3 regions of the Blautia sp. MSK.18.38 genome follow, and region 1 is predicted to be linked to each of the others. Evidence: predicted binding sites of a transcription regulator. Region 1 holds the regulator's gene; each other region holds the start of a gene.

Region 1 (7,600 bases):
AAACCTGCGATCATATGAGACTTGGACAAGCCTGAAAATGTTACACAGAACACATCGGGTGCAAGGGATGCAATCGAAGTATGTTTATATCCATCCATAACAAGACGGTCATAGATCTCATCAGAAAAGATGATCAGCTCATTTTCTCTTGCAATGTCTGCGATCTGTTCCAGGATCTCCTTCGGATATACTGCACCTGTAGGGTTATTGGGATTGATGATAACGATCGCCTTGGTCCTTGGTGTGATCTTGCTCTTGATATCCTCAATATCCGGATACCAGTCAGACTGTTCGTCACAGATATAATGAACTACATTTCCGCCTGCCAGTGTTGCAGTAGCTGTCCACAACGGATAATCCGGAGCCGGGATCAGGATCTCATCCCCGTTATCAAGCAGCGCCTGCATACAGAGGTTGATCAGTTCACTGACACCATTTCCCGTATAAATATCATTAATGGTAACTCCCGGGATCCCGCGAAGCTGTGCATACTGCATGATCGCTTTTCTTGCAGAAAAAATGCCCTTGGAATCGGAATATCCCTGGGAAGTACGAACATTACTCAGCATATCCAGGATCACTTCCTGAGGTGCTGAAAACCCAAACGGATACGGATTACCAATATTCAGCTTCAGAATCTCCATTCCATCTTCTTCCATTCTGGCAGCCTCATCCACAACCGGTCCGCGCACATCGTACAGCACGTTGTCAAGCTTTGATGATTTCCCGAATGTTCTCATAAAAACCACTCCTCTTCTAATTTTCACTATTATTTAACCATTTTAATTTCATAGTCAAAAAATATTTATTCTATATCATCTCACATTTAGGCTTTCAACGCAAGAAATAAAAATTTAAAAAAATTAAATTTAGCACTTCCCTTTTTTAGCATGTTAATGTATAATAGCACTCGAATTTAGTTTTCAACGCAATTTAATATGTGATGAGGAGGAAACAACAATGTCTTACACAGAAGAAGTTTATGAAAGAGTTGTAGCACAGAATCCTGGCGAGCCAGAATTCCATCAGGCAGTTAAGGAAGTTCTCGATTCCCTTAAAGTCGTAATTGACAAAAATGAGGAAGAGTATCGTAAACTTTCTATCCTTGAGCGTCTTGTAGAGCCAGAGAGGATCATCTCCTTCAAAGTACCGTGGATCGATGATAACGGAACTGTACAGGTTAACAAGGGATATCGTGTTCAGTTCAACAGCGCCATCGGACCATACAAAGGCGGCTTAAGATTCCATCCTTCTGTAAATCAGGGTATCCTGAAATTCCTTGGTTTTGAGCAGACCTTTAAAAACTCTCTTACAGGTCTTCCGATCGGCGGTGGAAAAGGTGGCTCCAACTTCGATCCTAAGGGTAAATCTGACAGAGAGGTTATGGCATTCTGCCAGAGCTTTATGACAGAGCTTTGCAAATATATCGGCGCAGATACAGATGTTCCGGCTGGTGACATCGGTGTCGGCGGACGTGAGATCGGTTATCTCTTCGGACAGTATAAGAGAATCCGTGGCCTTTATGAGGGTGTCCTTACAGGAAAGGGTCTTTCCTTCGGAGGTTCCCTGATCCGTACAGAGGCTACCGGTTACGGTGTTGTATACATGCTCAACGAGATCGCCAAAGCTCACAATGATTCCGTAGAAGGAAAAACAATCGTTGTAACAGGTTCCGGTAATGTAGCTATTTACGCTGTTGAGAAAGCTACTCAGCTTGGTGCCAAGGTTGTTGCAATGAACGACTCCAACGGATATGTCTACGATCCGAACGGAATCAACCTTGACGTCGTAAAGGATATCAAAGAAGTAAAACGTGGACGTATCAAAGAATATGCAGACCGTGTTGAGGGTGCTACCTACACTGAGGGACTTGGCATCTGGAATATCAAATGTGATATCTACCTTCCATGTGCTACTCAGAACGAGCTTGGTCTTGACGGAGCTAAAACACTGGTTGCAAATGGCTGCAAATACGTCGTTGAAGGTGCAAACATGCCTACTACTCTTGATGCAACAACATACCTTCAGGAGAACGGTGTTCTCTTCATGCCTGGTAAAGCCGCAAACGCTGGCGGTGTTGCCACATCTGCACTTGAGATGAGCCAGAACTCCATGAGACTTTCCTGGACAAGAGAAGAGGTTGATGAGAAACTCCACCACATCATGATCGATATCTTCCACAAAGCTGATGACGCTGCTAAACGTTACGGTATGGAAGACAACTATGTTGTAGGTGCAAACATCGCCGGCTTCGAAAAAGTTGTTGACGCTATGAAAGCTCAGGGTATTGTTTAATTAAGTTTCCTGAATCATTAATATATATTTATAGCAGGGACCGCAGAGGATTTTTCCCAGGCGGTTCCTGTTTTTTTGTATCCACTTTTACGATCTCTGAAAAATCGAACATTCATGTTTCAAAAAAGGCCGGTTGTCTTTTGACAATCGGCCTGAAATCTCCTGCATTTGCAGTCTATTCATTTAATCTCTTAATTGATCAGCTTCTTCAGCTCATCCATAAAGGTACTGACATCTTTAAACTCTCTGTATACAGACGCAAATCGTACATACGCCACCGCATCCAGATCCTTCAGATGCTCCATAACGATCTCTCCGATCTTGGTACTGCTGATCTCACGGTCTTCTGACCGGAAAATATCTCCTTCTATGGAATCGATCATCTCTTCCACTCTCTCAATGGGAATGGGGCGCTTATAGCAAGCACGAAGAACACCATCCTGGATCTTGGAACGTTTATAGCTTTCCCGGTTCTGATCCTTCTTGATCACAGTCAGCGGAATCGTTTCCACCTTCTCATAAGTTGTAAAACGCTTTCCGCAGGCATCACAGAGACGGCGGCGGCGGATGGAATTGGTATCCTCTACAGGTCTGGAATCTACAACTCTTGTATTATCCTGGTTACAGAACGGACATCTCACAGAACTCTCCCCCTTTCCGGATCAGTAAATCATTACTAAATTTGTTTTTATTATAAAATAAATGCACATAATGTGTCAATAATCGGACTTGCATAAATTTTACAGATTTTCCATAAAATCATACCAGGTGATGAATTTATGCGCATCTGTGAGCTGAAACAAAAAGAAGTGATCAATATCCATACCTGCCGCAGTCTTGGCTGCCCTCTTGATGTGGAATTCTGCTGTGAAACCGCACGTCTGAAAGCCCTGATCATGCCGGAACCGGGAAAATTTTGCTGGTGTTTTTCCAAAGAAAATGAATATTCCATTCCATGGGACTGCATCCGCCAGATCGGCGAAGATATCATCCTTGTTGATTTCCGTAATGAAAAACTGCTGTCCGGAGAATAAATACCTCCTTATTGTCAAGGCCCTTTATTTTTTATATTTTCCCTGAAAAAGTATATTTCAACCGCCCTCTGAGAATCATCTTAATGTACTGACAAGACAAGGAGGATTCTAAGATGGCACTGAATAAAGTTGAAATCTGCGGAGTAAATACCTCAACCCTTCCCGTTCTCGATCAGGAAGAAAAGGCGGAGCTCTTTAAAAGAATCAAAGCTGGCGATGAAGAAGCCAGGGAATTGTACATCAAAGGCAATCTGCGGCTTGTTTTAAGCGTGATCCGGCGTTTTCAGAACAGCAGTGAAAATCCGGATGACCTTTTTCAGATCGGCTGCATCGGCCTGATCAAAGCGATCGATAATTTCGACACCACTCTTCAGGTAAAATTTTCCACCTATGCAGTTCCCATGATCATCGGAGAGATCCGAAGATATCTCCGTGATAACAACAGCATACGGGTCAGCCGTTCTCTGCGGGATATCGCTTACAAAACCATCTATACCCGGGAAAACTATATGCGGCAGCATCTCAAAGAGCCTACCATTGCAGAAATCGCTGATGAGATCGGTATCGACAAGGAAATGATCGTCTATGCCATGGATGCGATCCAGAGCCCGGTAAGCCTTTTTGAGCCCGTGTATTCCGAAGGCGGAGATACCCTATATGTTATGGATCAGATCAGTGATAAAAAGAACCTGGAAGAAAACTGGGTGGAGGATATTTCTCTTCGAGATGCCATGAACCGGCTTGGAGAGCGTGAACGTCACATTATCGATCTCCGCTTCTACGAGGGAAAAACCCAAATGGAGGTAGCTGATGAGATTGGTATCTCCCAGGCTCAGGTCAGCCGACTGGAAAAACATGCTCTTCGCAGTATGCGAAACTATCTCCGGAATTGATTCATCTCTCTTCAGACAAAAAGCTGCAGCAGAATATCTGTTATCCTGCCGCAGCTTTTATCTCTTATTTCAGCGCTTTCTCAATTTCTTCGATCACGATCCGAAGCGCCTTCAGCCTTGCATATTTCTTATCTACGGATTCCAGAATGTGCCATGGTGCATAAGCAGTGCTGGTTTTCTGAAGCATCTCATCTACTGCTGTTTCATACTGATCCCATTTTTCACGGTTTCTCCAGTCCTCATCCGTGATCTTCCACTGTTTTTCCGGATTGCTCTGGCGGTCGTTGAACCTGGCAAGCTGGGTGTCCTTATCAATGTGGACCCAGAATTTCACGATCACAGCGCCCCAGTCAGAAAGCTCCTTCTCAAATTCATTGATCTCATTGTAGGCACGTCTCCAGTCATTCTCGCTGCAGAAGCCCTCCAGACGTTCTACCATCACTCTTCCGTACCACGTCCGGTCAAAGATGGCAATGTGACCATCCTTGGGAAGCCTTGTCCAGAAACGCCACAGATAATGACGGGCTTTTTCATGAGGCTCCGGACTTGCGATAGGATGTACCTCAAATCCACGGGGATCAAGAGCCTCCGTGATCCTCTTGATATTTCCTCCCTTTCCGGCAGCATCCCAGCCTTCATAGGTGATGATCACAGGCACTCTTTTTCGGTAAAGACGGTTATGCAGGCTTCCAAGCTTTGCCTGCAGTTCCTTAAGCTCAGCCTTGTACTCTTCATCCCCCACTTCTTTTCCATCCAGAGGAATCTCGCTTAATCTGGGCATCTCCATCAGAGGAAAAACATTCTGCAGGATCGGCACTGCATGTTTGCTGTTTTCCATGGCAACCTCTATATTGCTAATCATGGTTTCCAGTACCTGCAGTTCTGCCCACTTCCGGTCACCGGCATCGACAATATACCATGGAGCCGCAGATGTATTGGTATCCTGCATATACTGGTCGAAAATCTTTCTGCACTTCTTATAATGATCATTCTGCCAGAGATCATATTCATTGACTCTCCATCTGGTATCCTTGCTTTCCAGAAGGATGCCCATACGTTTTTCCTGTTCTTTCCGATCGATCTGCATAAAAAATTTCAGGAGTACATATCCATTATCCGTCAGCTGACGTTCAAATCTCCGGATACTGTCAATCCGTTTTGAATAATTGTCACCCTTCAGCTTTTTATCCATACGTTCACGACAGGTCTGATCCATCCATCCTGAATCCAGGAATGTAAACTTGCCCGCTTCCGGGATTTCCCTGAAATATCGGTAAAGAAATGGTTTCCGAAGTTCTTCCTCTGTAGGTGCTGACATAGTCGCAACTTTGAAGAAACGAGGATCGATATTCTTGATCACTTTACTTATAGTACTTCCTTTTCCGGAAGCTCCCCAGCCTTCAAACAGCACGATCACCGGAATCTTATGCTCTTTCAGAGCCATCTGCAATTCATATAATCTGGTTCTTGCAGCACTTAAACGCACTTTGATATCCTCTTTTTCCGGAATCTGTTCCGGGTTCCAGTTTTTCAACATCTGCATCGTCCTTCCTCGAATTTTTTGAATATTCTTATTATACCACAGGAGTCCCTGTTTTACGACGAATTTTACATAGATTTAACGCATCATTCCGAAAAAATATCCATATTGCACAATTGTAACTCTTGTTAAACAGCTAAAAATATTTTTTAACCTATTGACATTTTGATCTTCTCTTCATACAATATAGGCGCTGTTCGTTATTTTTTTAACTCGTAGTCAAACGGATATTCGCAACCCCGCAGGGGACTTCCTTGATTCGGTTAAAACAGCACAAAAAAGCTGCCCCAAGCAGCAAATCTCAAGGAGCCGATCATGAAACTTACAGAAGAACTTCTGAAAGAAATGGAAAAGAAAAAAGAACTCTACGGTGACGGCATCATCATGCCGGATGGGGATTACCGCCTAATCCAGGACGGACATTTGAAGACCCTTATGGCCCTTTTACCATATACGGAAAACGAAATCTGGAAAATGATCCCGGAAGATGATTCCGCTCTTTTCTGGCTGGTAGAAAAAACAGGCTGCGTGCTGACAGATGTCAATTCCGCCATTGGAATGAAAATGACCCCCGCACAGCAGAAAACTTACGAAGCACTTTCCAGCCGTGGGATCGTCTCTGATGAATACTATGACCTTACCAGGCAGCGAGAAAAAGCCCGCGCCCAGCATGCTGCAAAGCAGAACATATAGATCACGTAAATGTTCACAATACACATTTACCCCATAATTTCATATACCCAAAAGCAAAAACTGCCATCGGAACCGCAAGCCTCAAACAGGCCCATAACTCCGGTGGCAGCTTTTATTATTTATATCTCTCAGTCGTCATACCCTTCCAGGAAGGAATGTTTCACACCATCTTTCTTATAGGCAATGACTGTATGAAGATTCACATTTTCCACACTTCGGAAAATATTGCTTTCAATATGAGGATTTACCTTCTTAAGCTCTGCAATAAGATTCTTGATCTCCATTCGTTTGGAAACACTGGTTCCATCTGTACGACAGGTAGTACAGGTATCGGTAAACTTGCAGGCACACTGGATAAAATGCAGGTCATTGTAATCTCTCCAGTGCTTGATATCTGCCTCCCGGATCAGATACATAGGGCGGATCAGCTGCATCCCTTCGAAGTTTGTGCTGTGGAGTTTCGGCATCATGGTCTGTACCTGTGCTCCATAAAGCATTCCCATCAGGATGGTCTCAATCACATCATCATAGTGATGTCCAAGGGCGATCTTGTTGCATCCAAGTTCTTTTGCCTTGCTGTAAAGATATCCTCTCCGCATACGGGCGCAGAGATAACACGGAGATTTTTCCACATTGTAAACTGCATCAAAAATCTCAGTCTCAAATACTGTGATCGGGATTCCGAGAAGCTTGGCGTTGTGTTCGATCACCGCACGGTTGGCCTCATTATATCCCGGATCCATCACAAGAAATACCAATTCAAAAGGAAACTTGTTATGACGTTTCAACTCCTGGAACAGTTTGGCCATCAGCATGGAATCCTTACCACCGGAAATACAGACCGCGATCTTGTCTCCCGGCTTCACCAGTTCATAGTCGTTGATTCCTCTGGCGAATCTGGAAAACAGCTGCTTGTGGAACTTCTTGCGGATACTCAGCTCGATATCTTTCCGGCGCTGTTCCATTGCTTCATTTTCCTCTTCTTCACTGTCCCCTTTATTGGACTCTTTCCGCATCTGCTGGAAAAGCCAGCCTGTATATCCACCCTTCAGGCTCAGTGCGGGAATTCCTTTTTCCCGGAGCATCCCTGCCCCTTCCTGGCTGAAAAGTCCTCTGGTACAGTAAAGAACCGGAATCTTATCCCC
Region 2 (7,600 bases), on a different contig from region 1:
TGATCATTACAGCAATTCAGATGAAGATTACCAAGAGTAAGGAGGTTGAGGCATAATGAAGAAGAAACCAAAGAACCTGCGGCAGGTGAATGCACTGACGATCATTATTTTTGTATGTGCGATCTTCTGGCTGATGCCGCTGGTATTGATCTTTATAAACTCATTTAAACCCTATAATGATATGCTGCAGGACTTTCTGGCTCTGCCCAAGTCATGGAGCCTGAAGATGTATATGGAGACCTGGACGAAATTCGGTTTCCCGTCTCTGATCTTTAATACATTGCTTTATACATTCTGCACTGTCATCCTGGTAGTGCTTATGGCGCCGATGGCAGCCTATAAGCTCGCAAGAACAAAAAGCAGACTTAGCAAAATATGCTTTGTTCTGATCATCATGCCGATGATGGTTCCGTTCCAGTCTTACATGATCACCTTGACAAGACTGGTTTCCAACGTGAAACTGACTGGAACAAGAACCGGATATATTCTGGTAAGTGTGGGCTTATGTATGCCTCTGGCAGTATACATGATCCATGGATTTGTAAAAAATGTTCCTATCGATCTGGAAGAGTGTGCATGTATTGACGGCGCAGGTAAGATCCGCACCTATTTCAGCATTGTACTTCCGCTTCTGAAACCGATCCTCACGACGGTCGTTGTTTTGGATGCACTGGCAACCTGGAATGATATCATCACCAACCAGCTGATCGTTGGCGGAAACACAGTGGCAATGAATATCCAGAATGCACTGTACATGCAGTTTTCCGCACAGACAGCAGACTGGGAGCATGCACTTCCCGGAATCGTAATGTCCATGATACCGAGTCTTATCTTCTTTGTTGTGATGCAGAAGCATATTGTAGGTGGTATTACTGCCGGTGCGGTAAAAGGCTGATCTTGGTGGTATAAGTAGTATAATATGAGATAATACTGGAAGGAGAACAGAACCTATGAAAGTTGGAGTTTTGATCGAATTTACAAGCAATACAGATATTGATGCAAAATTTGCGGAGCTGAAGGAAATGGGTGTGGATAGCTGCCAGCTGGTATGTTGGGATCGTCCAACACTTCAGGACGATGCTATGGCAGAGGCTATTAATAAAGGTCTGGAGAAATACGGGATCCACGCAACCGCATTCTGGTGCGGATGGGAAGGCCGCAGAGTATGGGATTTCTATGAAGGACAGCTGACACTTGGCCTGATTCCGTCTGATTACAGAGTTGAGAGACTGAAGATGCTTATGGAAGGTTCTGACTTTGCGAAAAAGATCCATGTGACAGACCTGGCAACACACGTTGGCTATATGCCGGAAAATCCATACGACCCGAAATACGAGGAAGTATTGGTTGCATGTAAGGCTATTGTGGAAAAATGTAAGGAAAATGGTCAGAACTTCCTGTTTGAAACAGGACAGGAGACTCCTGTAACATTAAAGCGTGCGATCCAGGATATTGAGAAAGCTGTCGGAAAAGGAAATGTGGGAATTAACCTTGATCCTGCAAACCTGATCATGTACGGAAAGGCAAATCCGGTAGATGCTCTGGAGGTTTTCGGTGAGTATGTCATGGGAATTCACGGAAAAGATGGAAAATATCCAACAGATGGACATCATCTGGGTGATGAGGTTCCCCTTGGCCAGGGTAAAGTAAATTATTCTGCATTTATTGCAAAGCTGAAAGAGATCGGTTATCAGGGAGATATTACCATTGAGCGTGAGATCTCCGGTGAGGAACAGAAAAAAGATATCCGTATGGCCAAGGAGCTTCTGGATAAACTGATCGCAGAATAAGAGCTGAGGAAAAAACTATGATTATTTACGCAGGAAAAGATTATCAGGATGTAAGCAGAAAAGCAGCCAATATCATGTCTGCACAGATTATCATGAAACCGGATGCAGTTCTTGGACTGGCTACCGGTTCCACGCCTGTGGGCATGTATGCACAACTGGTAGAATGGTACAAAAAAGGGGATCTGGATTTTTCCAGGGTGACAAGTGTGAATCTGGATGAGTACAAGGGACTTTCCGGCGACAATGACCAGAGCTACCGCTATTTTATGGATCATAATCTCTTTGACCATGTAAATATTGACAAAGCACGGACCTTTGTGCCTGACGGACTGGAAGAGGATAGCGATAAGGCATGTGCACAGTATAACGAAATCATCCGGCAAACCGGAGGTGTGGATATGCAGCTGCTTGGTATCGGCGGGAACGGACACATCGGCTTCAATGAACCAGGAGATGCCTTTGAAAAAGAAACCCATTGTGTGGATCTGACAGAAAGTACCATCAGGGCCAATTCAAGGTTTTTTGAAAGCATGGATGAGGTCCCGAAACAGGCCTACACTATGGGAATCGGGAATATCATGGCTGCAAAAAAGATCCTTCTTGTGGCAACGGGAACATCCAAGGCAGAAGCCCTGTATAATTCCCTGTACGGACCGATCACACCGAAGGTTCCGGCATCTATCCTGCAGCTTCACCCGGATCTCACGGTTGTGGCAGATGAAGATGCACTGAGTATGATCCGCGAAAAAATAAAATAAAAATCCGGAATACAACTGCCGGATCAAAAAAGGATGGCTTCCGATTCCTACCTGTGCAGGAACGGAAGCCATCCTTTTTCTTTCCGCTGCTCAGTGGATTTCTTCACCGGCAGTTTTTTGTGCGGCTTTTATTTCGTTGTAACAGTATTTGATGATAGATTTTCTGGTTATGATCCCGATGAAGGAGCCCTGGTCATCTACCACCGGTACGAAGTTCTGATTAATGGCGCGATCCAGGAGATCTTCCATATTGGAATCTGCATGGACCGGTTTGTAGGTGGCACGGCGTGGAATCGCCATGATCGGGATTCCCTCTGTTTCCTTGATGTCGTGGATATCTGCACGGCGCATGCCCCAGAGGAGATCTCCCTCTGAGATGGTGCCGAGATATTTGCCGTCCATGGTGAGGATAGGAATGCAGGAGTACTTGCGGTGCTCCATTTTTTCGAGGGTCTGGCGAAGAGTTTCATCCTCAAAGATGTAGGCTACTTCGCTTTTGGGAATCAGAAAAAACAGAATGTTCACGTTATTACCTCATTTCCGCGAAAATTATAAATAAATCTGTAGGCTGTTTTAGAGAAGCTGAAGTCCGTGTGTCTCTGCAGCATCTGTGATCTCCTTCGGCCAGAGAGAGACATGTACTTCTCCGATGTGTGCTTTACGAAGGAAGAACATACAGATCCTGGACTGTCCGATACCACCACCGATGGTGTACGGAAGCTCTTTGTTCAGGATGGCCTTCTGGAATGGAAGCTCTCTTCGGTCATCACAGCCTGCTTCGGTAAGCTGGCGGTCAAGTGCGTCCTCGTCAACACGGATTCCCATTGAGGAAAGCTCAAGGGCAATGTCAAGTACCGGATAGTATACGAGGATATCACCGTTCAGTTCCCAGTCATCATAGTCCGGGGCACGTCCGTCGTGGCGCTCGCCGTTGGTGAGGGTTTTGCCGACTTTCATAAGGAAGACAGCGCCCTTTTCACGGGTGATCCGATATTCACGTTCCTTCGGTGTGCAGTCCGGATACATGTCAAGAAGTTCCTGAGTTGTGATAAAGAAGATATCCTTCGGAAGGATCTCCTCGATGTAGTCATACTGTACAGCCATGTATTTCTCAGTTTTACGAAGGACACTGTAAATGGTGCGTACGGTTTCCTTGAGAGTCTCTATGGAACGCTCTTCTTTGGAGATGATCTTTTCCCAGTCCCACTGGTCTACGTAAACAGAGTGGATATTGTCCAGATCTTCATCCCGGCGGATGGCTACCATATCTGTGTAAAGACCCTCTCCGTGAGAAAATCCGTATTTTTTCAGTGCGTAGCGTTTCCATTTGGCAAGGGAGTGTACGATCTCGGCGTTGCTTCCTTCGATAGCCTTGATATCAAAGCTTACCGGGCGCTCTACACCATTAAGGTTGTCGTTAAGGCCGGATTCCGGTGCTACAAATGTTGGAGCGGATACTCGAAGAAGGTTCAGCTTCTGTGAGAGTGTCTGCTGGAAGAAATCTTTTACTGTTTTGATCGCAATCTGTGTGTCATGGAGGTTCAGGTCTGCATGATAGGTTGCGGGGATTGTGATTGTATTCATTATCGGCTCCTCCTGATGATTTTTAGGCTTATTGCTCTGTGGGGTATTATAGCAGAAAATGGGTGGAGTGGCAATATAATGAGAGGGGAAGTCTTTTGGGGTATCGTAGAAAAATGCTGGGTATTAAATGCCTGGTGTGATATACTGAAAAAAGAATGCTTATGTTTACGACGGAAATATAAATATCCGTTTTGACGGATAGAATGGAGGGAGCTTATGGCAGGTCAAAGGTGTCAGGTTTGTGGGGGTAAGGTTGTAAATGGCAGGTGTTCATTATGTGGGATGCCTTACAGAAATGATGAGGTGTTATATCATTTGAATGAGCCCCGGGAGATACATTATAAACATGCTTCCGCCAAAGTGCGGGATATGATGCGGCAGTATGGACAGGATGCTGATCAAACAACACAACATAACGGAAACGTAAACCGGAATACGAACGCAAACCGGAATACAAATATAAATCGGAATACGAATGCAAGCCGCAATACCGATTTGAATCGGAATCTAACCAGAAGCCGGAATGCAGGTGCAGCAGCCGGACGTAAGACTGCAGCGGCAGTTAATACCAGGAATAAAACAACGGTGGGCAGAAATCGTGCAGAAGTTTTAGAACAGGGAAAAAAAACAGCAAAAAAAAGATCAGAAAAGCAGCGGGGCAGGCTGGATCATATGGTTTATAGTGACACTGGCCATTCTGCTTCCAAAATTATGGGATTTTCTTGCAGACTGGATCGGAACAAATTTGTGAGAATATTTCTGCAGTGAGATCAGGCAGTGCTAAGTGTCTGTATTTTCGTGTATACAGAAATATCCCTTTTCTTTTCTCCTCAGCTGTGTTATACTCATGCCTAGCACAACATATAGATGAAAAACAATATATAGAAGATATAGGTACTATATATAGTATTTTGCACAGCGACTTATATATAGCACAGGGAGGGATGAGCAATGTTATATGTGATCAAGAAAGACGGGACAAGAGAGGAGTTTAATCCGCAGAAGATCGTGGCTGCCGTGAACAAATCCGCAGAGCGTATTCTTTATACTTTTTCAGACGAGGAGAAGGATTTTATCTGCCGTTTTGCCCAGGAGCATGCGGATTCCCTTGGAAAGAATGAGATCGAGATCCAGGAGATGCACAACATCGTAGAGGGGGCTCTGGAGCGTGTGAATCCGGCAGTTGCCAAGAGCTACCGTGATTATCGGAATTACAAGCTGGATTTTATCCATATGATGGATGATGTCTATACCAAGAGTCAGGCGATCCGTTATATCGGTGATAAAAGTAATGCCAATACAGACAGCGCCCTTGTTGCCACGAAACGAAGCCTGATCTTTAATGAGCTGAACAAGGAACTCTATCGGAAGTTTTTTATGAACCGTAATGAGCTTCAGGCATGTAAGGACGGCTACATTTATATTCATGACCAGTCTGCACGTCTGGATACCATGAATTGCTGTCTGTTCGATGTGGCAGCTGTTTTAAGTGGCGGTTTTGAGATGGGCAATGTCTGGTATAACGAGCCGAAGACTCTGGATACAGCCTTTGATGTTATGGGGGATATCATTCTCAGTACAGCAGCACAGCAGTATGGTGGCTTTACAGTGCCGGAGGTTGATAAGATCCTGGCACCGTATGCGAAGAAGAGCTATGATAAATATATTTCTGAATTTATGAAATACTCGGATGAGAGCTGGAGTGGCCGTGAGGAGAGAGCTATTGAGTATGCTCTTGATAAGGTCCGCAGGGATTATGACCAGGGCTGGCAGGGAATTGAGTACAAGCTGAATACCGTCGGTTCTTCCAGAGGTGATTATCCGTTTGTTACGGTGACACTTGGTCTCGGAACCGAGCAGTTTGAGAAGATGTGTACGATTTCCCTTCTTGAGGTCCATCAGGGAGGACAGGGTAAGGCCGGACACAAGAAACCGGTACTTTTCCCGAAAATCGTATTCCTTTATGACAAAGAGATCCATGGTCCCGGAAAGTGCTGTGAGGATATTTTTGAGGCTGGTGTGGAGTGTTCCTCCAAAACCATGTATCCGGACTGGCTGTCTATGTCCGGCGCAGGCTATATTTCCAGTATGTACAGGAAATACAAGAAGGTCATCAGCCCGATGGGATGCCGTGCTTTCTTAAGTCCGTGGTATGAGCGTGGCGGTATGGAGCCGGCGGATGAGAATGATACGCCTGTTTTTGTGGGACGTTTTAACATTGGTGCGGTAAGCCTTCATCTTCCGATGATCCTTGCAAAGGCTAGAGCGGAGAGCAGAGATTTCTATGAGGTTCTGGATTTCTATCTGGAAATGATCCGTAACCTGCATATCCGCACTTACGAATATCTGGGACAGATGCGTGCATCCACCAACCCGCTTGCATACTGTGAAGGCGGTTTCTACGGCGGACATCTGAAACCGAATGAAAAGATTGGCAAGATCCTGAAGCCTATGACAGCTTCCTTCGGTATCACAGCGTTAAATGAGCTTCAGGAGCTTTACAATGGCAAATCCATTGCCGAGGATGGGGCGTTTGCTCTGGAGGTTCTGAAATATATCAATGACAAGGTAAATCAGTACAAGAAGGAAGATGGTTATCTTTATGCGATCTACGGAACACCGGCAGAGAGTCTTTGTGGACTGCAGGTAGAGCAGTTCCGTAAGATGTATGGAATCATTGAGGGCGTTTCTGACAGACCATATGTGAGCAACAGCTTCCACTGCCATGTAACAGAGGATGTAACTCCGATCGAGAAACAGGATCTGGAGGGACGTTTCTGGGAACTCTGCAATGGAGGTAAGATTCAGTATGTACGTTATCCGATCGGCTACAATAAGGAAGCTATCCGTACACTGATCCGCAGAGCCATGGATCTGGGATATTATGAGGGAGTGAACCTTTCTCTTGCATACTGTGACGATTGTGGTCATGAGGAACTGGAGATGGATGTATGCCCTGTCTGCGGTTCCAGAAACCTGACCAAGATCGACCGTATGAACGGATATCTTTCCTACAGCCGTGTCCATGGAGATACCCGCCTGAATGCGGCGAAGATGGCTGAGATCGCTGAGCGAAAATCTATGTAAATACTGGCTGCCCGATCAACTGTGGAACAGTGATCGGATGTGGAGCCAGACAGTAAAAAAAATATCCCGCAGAGCTGCCGGTAAGACCAGCAGCCGTCTGCGGGATATTTTTATGTAAAGTGAAGTTTTATAGTTCACTTTGTATTCTGAGTCCGTAAAATGATCATTTAATGATAGTTCCGGTCTTCTCACGGTAGCCGTCTTTTGCATGGGCCATGTCTGTGATGATGGTACGGCGTCCGGTTCCCTTCTCCACGAAGGAAACACCTGCTTCGATCTTAGGAAGCATGGAGCCTGCCGCAAACTGTTTGCCGGCAATATATTTCTTGGCATCTTCTGTGGAAATAGTATCCAGATAAGATTCGTGATCCGTATTATGGT
Region 3 (7,600 bases), on a different contig from region 1:
TCCACGATAAACACCGCCGCACATGCCAGCAGGGCTACTGTGATCAGGCTTTTTTCCTTATATGCAGCAATAAGTGCTACCAGGAAACCTGCTGCACCGGAGATGATGCTGTCTGTGGCCTTCAGGATGGCCGGGAAGGTCATGGCTGCCAGACAGGCATATGGCACATAATACAGAAAGGACTTGATAAACGGGCTTCTGATCTCGTTTTTTGCAAGAGCAAGGGGCAGCATACGGATGAGATAGGTGACAATTGCCATCACCAGGATATAGAGATATACATTATGACTCATGAACGGCTTCCCCTTTCTCTTCCAGCGGGCAGAAATAAGCCGCCAGGCCTGCTACCAGAAGTGTTGTGATAATGATCATAAATCCGGATGATACCTGTTTTAACACCGGTGTCACCGCAAAAACAGTGCTGACTGCCATGGATGCCACAACAACCCCAAGAACCGGTCTGCTCTTTTTGGACGGCGGGATGATGATGGCCAGGAACATTCCGTAAATGGCAACGCTCAACGCACTAAGCATAAAATCCGGCAAAAGGCTTCCGGAGATTCCTCCTGCCAGAGTTCCAAGAGTCCATCCGGGAATTGCCACGCACATGGCTCCGTAATTATAAAATACGCTGACCTTTCCCTCCTGGGCCGCACTGATCCCGAAAATTTCATCGGTGATACCAAAAGCAGCGATGTATTTCAGGATACCGGACTCCTCACGCCGGAATTTCTGGGACAGGGAAAATGACATCAGGCAGTATCTCAGGTTGATGATCAGCTGAGTCATTGCCATCTCCCACATGGAGCCTCCCGCAAAAATAATGTCCAGTCCCGCAAACTGACCGGCCGATGTCAGGTTGGTCAGGGAGATCAGAACTGCCTGCCAGATACGCAAGCCGCCGGCAACAGCCATCATGCCAAAGGTAAAGGATACCGCAAAATATCCAAGAGCGATGGGAACTCCATCCTTCATACCTTTTCTGAAACTTTCTCTTTTCATCGATTTCCTCCATTGTATGTACATTCCGTTATAAACGCAGCTGTGCCTACTTCTCCGATCTGTACAGCACTCATCAGAATCTCGCCACAGCTCGTTGTACATGTAAATAAGAGCGTGCCCGAAAACGTTTTTCCTGTTTCCTGACACGCTCTTTTATTGTAGCATTGCCCTGTCAAAACTTCAATACGTGAATACGTCATTCCTGTTTGTCATTTTTTCCGGAATATGTCCTTACGCTTCTTCAACTCCATCCGGATCTACCAGACGATCCAGAACCTTGAATCCATTGTTACGAAGAACGCTCTCTGCAACAAGGAGATCCTCACAGTGCATGATCGCTACCGGGACTTTCAAACCTCTGTGGAAAAAGGTGTAAATGTAATGAAGGTTTACGTTGCTGTCGCCCATGACGCTGAGAAGCTTGTCAAGACCGCCGATCTCATCCTGAAGATCTACCAGGATAGCCTGAGTAATACGGGTCATATATCCGTTTTCTGCCATGATCTGGTCTGCTTTTTCCGGATCATCACATACCATACGGAAGTTTGCGAACTCCGGTGCATCGAAACAGCCGAAGCCGTAGATGTCGATCTGATTCTCAGCAAGGATCTTTGTGACTTTCTGAAGACTTCCCGGAGTGTTTTCTACGAAGACGATATTCTGTTTTACCATGATGTGATTTCCTCTTTTCCTGATTATTTTTTCTTGTTATTGTTTTTCTTATTATTCTTTTTTTATTCTAGCATGAAATTAATTGGAAGTGAATCCCTTTCCGGGAGGAGCATTTCGCATGCGGCTGTGGATTCCCTTTCCAGGATGGGCATTTCGCATGCGGTTTTTCCTTTCCAGGGGGAGCATTTCGCATGCGGCTGTGCTTTTCCTTTCCAGGGGGAGCATTTCGCATGCGGCAGGTGCGAGGAGGGGAAGCATTCATAGTTGCGAAGGCCATCGTCCCCTCCTCGCGCTCCTCCCCTCCCGGCCACGCCGCTGTTCTGTGTTGTGGAATGCGTTACTTTTCTGACGGGGCGATGGATTCTACGGTATTGGATATTGTAGGTTGTGCCGATATAAGTAACTGATATGCTTTCTTGATTCAGCTCAAGCGGATATTCGCAATCCGCTTCGCTACTTGCTCATAACTGAATAACTGCTCCGGAGTTTATCAGAAAGAGCCTGCACTTCTCCTGATACATGCAAGTCCTCACCCACTGCTTATTGCTTTTCGCAACTCTGCAGGGGACTTACTTGATTCAGTTAAATATCACAGAATATAAATCTCATATCAGGGAACAGGCCCGCTATGCGGGCCGCTTTCTCGTCCGCCCTCATCCATTGGCTCAGCCTTGAATTCCCGATACCGTCGAATCCATCGCCCTATACAAAACATATCACACACCACAACGTACGCTCAAAAAAGCGTGCCCGGAAAGGGGGAGCGCGAGGGGGAAAAACGGGCTTCGCAACTTTGAGTGCTTTCCCCCTCGCAAATTTCCGCCGGGAAACAATTCCCGGATCCCCCCACGCGGTATCACAGCGATATACATATATTCGTACATTAAAGTGTAACACTTTCAATCATTAAACCCATGCATAAGTATACCATCCCGACATGAAATGTCAACCACCTTTCCACAAAAACGAAAATCCCCCCCAAAAATATAAAAACAAAAAGACAAAAAATAAAAAATTATATAAAAAAGACCAGACGCACATCCAAACAGACATGCGTCCAGCCATTTTAATTACAATTTACAATTGCCCCGAAGAGCTCAATCCAACTCTTCATCCACATACTTCTGAATGTTAGAAGCATTCACATACTTCTTAACCTGTGCCCCGTCAGTGATCACAAGTGTAGGCGCCTGACGGATCCCATACTGCTTGACAAGCTCGGGATTCTGCTCAGCATCGATGATCTCCAGTTCTTCGCCTTCCAGCATTTTCTTTGCCATACGGCAGTTTGGACAGGTGCTGGTCGTAAAAAGATATTTATGAGATTCCACAGGCTGGATCTCCACCTCGTCACCCTTCATGGTCATCACACTGGTGTGGACCTTTTTCAGCTGGGAATGGGTAATATCATAGAGGGTACGATTCTTGTACTCCTGGGTCTTACCATCATTCCAGTTCTGTACAGGGCGGTAATATCCTGTGATACGGCTGTAAACCTCAGCCTTCTTTCCACATTTCGGGCAGGTAAAGTGCTCGCCGCTAATGTAGCCATGCTCCTGACATACGGAATAGGTCGGTGAGATGGTGTAATAGGGCAGGCGATAATTCTCTGCGATCTTACGTACCAACGCTGCCGCTGCCTTCCAGTCCGGAAGCTTCTCCCCAAGGAATGCATGGAATACGGTTCCTGAAGTATACAGAGTCTGCAGATCGTCTTGAATATCCAGTGCATCAAAAATATCCGCAGTGTAATCAACCGGCAGATGAGAACTGTTTGTGTAATACGGAGTGTCGCCCTCTTTTCCTGCTGTTTTGATATCCGCATAACGGCTTCTGTCGTGTTTGGCAAGACGGTATGCAGTGGACTCTGCCGGTGTTGCCTCCAGGTTGAAAAGCTCTCCCGGATACTGCTCCTGATAGTCTGAAAGACGGCTTCTCATATGCTCCAGAACCTCTTTTGTAAACTTCTGGGTTTCCGGATCTGTCATGTCTTTTTTCAGCCAGCAGGCATTTAAGCCCGCTTCGTTCATTCCCACAAGACCGATGGTGGAAAAATGATTGTCAAAGCTTCCAAGATATCTCTTCGTGTACGGATACAGTCCCTCATCCAGAAGCCTGCTGATCACATCTCTCTTGATATGAAGAGATCTTGCGGAGATATCCATCATGTGGTCCAGGCGCTGATAAAATTCCTTCGGCGTTCTGGAAAGATATGCGATACGCGGCATATTGATGGTAACAACGCCTACAGAGCCTGTGCTCTCACCGGAGCCAAAGAATCCACCACTCTTTTTGCGGAGCTCACGGAGATCCAGACGGAGGCGGCAGCACATGCTGCGGATGTCGCTTGGCTTCATATCACTGTTGATATAATTGGAAAAATACGGAGTACCGTACTTGGAAGTCATCTCAAAGAGAAGACGGTTGTTCTCGGTATCAGACCAGTCGAATTCCTTTGTGATGGAGTAGGTCGGGATCGGATACTGGAATCCACGTCCGTTGGCATCTCCCTCGATCATGGTCTCGATAAATGCCTTGTTGACCATATCCATTTCTTTCTTACAGTCCTTATATTTGAAATCCATGTCCTTGCCGCCTACGATAGCCGGAAGCTCTGCAAGGTCGTCCGGAACGGTCCAGTCCAGTGTAATGTTGGAAAATGGTGCCTGAGTGCCCCAGCGGCTTGGAGTATTTACGCCATATACAAAGGACTCAATACATTTCTTAACCTCCGGATAGGAAAGGTTGTCTGCCTTTACAAAAGGTGCCAGATAAGTATCAAAGGATGAAAATGCCTGTGCGCCCGCCCACTCGTTCTGCATGATACCCAGGAAATTCACCATCTGGTTGCAGAGTACACTTAAATGCTTTGCAGGTGCAGAAGTGATCTTACCCTCAATACCACCAAGTCCCTCTCGGATCAGCTGCTTCAGGGACCAGCCTGCACAGTAACCGGTCAGCATGGACAGATCATGGATATGGATATCTGCATTTCTGTGTGCATCTGCGATCTCGTTGTCGTAGATCTCAGACAGCCAGTAGTTTGCGGTAACTGCTCCGGAGTTGCTTAGGATCAGACCTCCTACAGAATAAGTAACCGTTGAGTTCTCCTTTACACGCCAGTCCTCAACCTTTACATAGCTGTTTACGATCTCTTTATAGTCAAGGATGGTGGATTTCATATTGCGGATCTTCTCACGCTGCTTACGATAAAGGATATACGCCTTGGCAACATCAGAATATCCGGCCTGGATCAGTACGTTCTCCACACTGTCCTGGATATCCTCAACAGAAATCCGGTTGTTCTCGATCTTATTCTGAAAATCCGCTGTAACACGAAGTCCCAGAAGATCGATCATATCCGAACTGTAATTCTTACCTTTGGCATCAAATGCCTTATCAATTGCCGCGGTGATCTTCCCCATTTTAAATTCGTCTAATTCACCGTCTCTTTTTACTACCTGAAACATAAGAAAATGCCTCCCTCATGCATTTATTTATAAGCGGATATTCCATTCCGCCTCACTTGCCTGCTTACGAACACACTCCGTTTCACGATCTGTGTTCAAAGCGCTGTAGGCTTATTGTATCAGACACGCCTCTTTGCGTCAACATAAAAAGCACCATATATAGTGCCCGTTTTGTTCACGGTACTATATATGGTACTGAGTAGATATTTTAACATTATGTGACTTTCGGATAGATTTCCCGCGGAACTCTTGCTTTTACAGCAATCCCTCCTTCGGTATACTCTTCCGAAAGAAGCTGTCCATACTCACGGATCAGCTGGATCTGACCGGCCTCCGAATAAGGAAAAAGCCGTTCCATATAAATCTGTCCTTCTGCCAGTATCTCAGAAAGAAGCTGCTTAAATTCCTCAAGCCCCTCTCCTGTCCGTGCGGAAATCTTTAGCGTATGGTCTGCTCGGAGATCCCGAAAGCTCTCCCCGGAAACACGATCCTGCTTGTTAAAAAGTGTGATCGTCTTTTTTCCCAAAGCACCAAGCTCTTTCAGGGTTTCATATACGATATGCATCTGTATCTCCGCCTGAGGATTGGATGCATCTACCACATGAATGATATAATCTGCATATTTGGCTTCCTCCAGAGTACTCTTGAAGGCTTCCACCAAATTGTGGGGAAGCTTGCGGATAAAGCCTACGGTATCCGTAAGAAGAAGCTGCTGTCCGTCATCCAGTGTCAGAAGACGGGTAGTCGGATCCAGTGTGGCAAACAGCTTATCCTCCGAAAGCACCGAAGCGCCTGTCAGTGTATTCAGAAGCGTTGACTTTCCTGCATTGGTATAGCCAACAATGGCTGCTGTCTTCAGATTTCCCACAGCTCTTCTGGAACGGATCAGCTCTCTGTGCTTTTCTACCTGGGAAAGCTCCTGCTTCAGTGCGGATATCCTGTTCCGGATCAGACGACGGTCTGTCTCCAGCTTTTTCTCACCAGGGCCTCTGGTTCCGATTCCTCCTCCAAGTCGCGAAAGAGAAGAACGTAGTCCCACAAGACGTGCAGACCGGTAACGAAGCTGTGCAAGCTCTACCTGGATCTTGCCTTCACTTGTGACGGCACGCTTCGCAAAAATGTCAAGGATCAGCAGGGTACGATCCATAACCTTGCACTCCAGCTCCCGCTCCAGATTATTCATCTGGGCAGGAGAAAGCTCATCGTCACAGATCACACCATTGGCATCCAGGGCATAGAGAAGACCTTTTACCTCTTCGATCTTGCCTTTTCCGATATAGGTGCCCGGATGTACGGCCTCACGATTCTGAATGATCCTGCCTGCAACCGCCGCACCTGCCGTAGCCGCAAGTTCTCCAAGCTCATCCAGGGATTCCTCCATGTCATCCCCCCGATCTGCCTGGACACCGATCAGGATAACCCTGTCCTGTATTTCCTCAAAATATTCCATATCAGCCCTCCGAAGACGTTCTGGTTTTCAGGAAAGCCCGCTCTTTTTTTGCAGCGGAATCTTCAGGGAACATCTCAATATATTCCTGGACCTTGGTCAGTGCAGTAGCAAAATCCAGCTTTTTTTCATAGGCTACGATCTCATTGAACAGAAGACTCTGCATCTCGTCTGTGGTAGCTGTCGGAAGGCCTTTTGTGATGTTATCAAGGGCGGAATCATAATCTCCGCTTCGGATATCGCACAGTGCCAGACCATTATAGCCCTTGGCGGAATCACCCACTGCAGAAATATACTGCTTGTACATTGCCTGAGCATTTTCCACATCATCCTGGGCCAGATATACCATTCCCAGAAGAAGCAATGCTTCCGTATTATCCTTCTTGGTTGCTTCCAGAAGCTCTTTTTTTGCATTGCTGTAGTCTTCCATATAATAGTAGACACGGCCTCTGTCACAGTGGTCCTGGGCATCCTTGGCCTCAGAAGAAAGAGCAGCTTCCAGATATCTGGTTCCGTCCGCTTCCATATCCTTATCCAGATATGCCTCATAGATCTCGATCGCCATATCATAGGTGGAATCTTCTCCATAGGCCTGTTTGAAGTTAGATGCGGCTTCTTCGTAGGAATCCATGGCAAGGGCAACCTTTCCGGTGAGGAAATAACTGCCTGCATCCATGGAAAAATCTTCTCCAAGTGTCTGGCAGTCTGCCATGGCATCCTCGTATTTTCCAGACTTCAGCTCTGCAGTAGCCCGGTAGGACAGGATATCCTTACGAAGGCTTTTGCTTACTTTATCGCAGTTCAGAGCTTCCGTGAAGCTATTCACCGCATCCTCATATTTGCCAAGACGCAGGCTTGCGATACCTGCCCCGCGATAGGACTGTGCCAGCTTCACTCCGTTCTGGATCGAGCTCTGGTACTCCTCCAGGGCATACTTGTAGCTTCCCTGGGAAAGATCCTTTCCGGCCTGTTCATATATTTTTGTTTTTTCACTGCCACAGCCGCCCAG

What was found. Region 1 encodes NrdR, which represses ribonucleotide reductase genes. Its sites were predicted from a motif close to CACAANATNTTGTG; they were not measured.
Region 2: nrdD (anaerobic ribonucleoside-triphosphate reductase) is a predicted target of NrdR. The motif match lies at 5,028-5,041, and genes of this name have one in related genera.
Region 3: NE638_RS04330 (ribonucleoside triphosphate reductase) is a predicted target of NrdR. The motif match lies at 5,296-5,309, and genes of this name have one in related genera.

The regions. Positions count from the first base shown of each region.
Region 1 is NZ_JANFYP010000012.1:35,702-43,301, reverse strand. Features, by position in the region: gene NE638_RS09115 (aminotransferase class I/II-fold pyridoxal phosphate-dependent enzyme) at 1-740, opposite strand, end outside; gene gdhA (NADP-specific glutamate dehydrogenase) at 961-2,295, shown strand; gene nrdR (transcriptional regulator NrdR) at 2,487-2,936, opposite strand; gene NE638_RS09100 (YlmC/YmxH family sporulation protein) at 3,075-3,329, shown strand; gene sigG (RNA polymerase sporulation sigma factor SigG) at 3,443-4,222, shown strand; gene pap (polyphosphate:AMP phosphotransferase) at 4,287-5,759, opposite strand; gene NE638_RS09085 (hypothetical protein) at 6,078-6,455, shown strand; gene NE638_RS09080 (ATP-binding protein) at 6,584-7,600, opposite strand, start outside.
Region 2 is NZ_JANFYP010000004.1:120,716-128,315, reverse strand. Features, by position in the region: gene NE638_RS04265 (carbohydrate ABC transporter permease) at 1-56, shown strand, start outside; gene NE638_RS04260 (carbohydrate ABC transporter permease) at 56-895, shown strand; gene NE638_RS04255 (sugar phosphate isomerase/epimerase family protein) at 951-1,790, shown strand; gene nagB (glucosamine-6-phosphate deaminase) at 1,808-2,548, shown strand; gene NE638_RS04245 (CBS domain-containing protein) at 2,639-3,073, opposite strand; gene asnA (aspartate--ammonia ligase) at 3,122-4,132, opposite strand; gene nrdD (anaerobic ribonucleoside-triphosphate reductase) at 5,084-7,219, shown strand; gene arcC (carbamate kinase) at 7,383-7,600, opposite strand, start outside.
Region 3 is NZ_JANFYP010000004.1:138,296-145,895, forward strand. Features, by position in the region: gene NE638_RS04315 (AzlD domain-containing protein) at 1-293, opposite strand, end outside; gene NE638_RS04320 (AzlC family ABC transporter permease) at 283-1,002, opposite strand; gene NE638_RS04325 (hypothetical protein) at 1,234-1,674, opposite strand; gene NE638_RS04330 (ribonucleoside triphosphate reductase) at 2,772-5,144, opposite strand; gene hflX (GTPase HflX) at 5,359-6,594, opposite strand; gene NE638_RS04340 (tetratricopeptide repeat protein) at 6,596-7,600, opposite strand, start outside.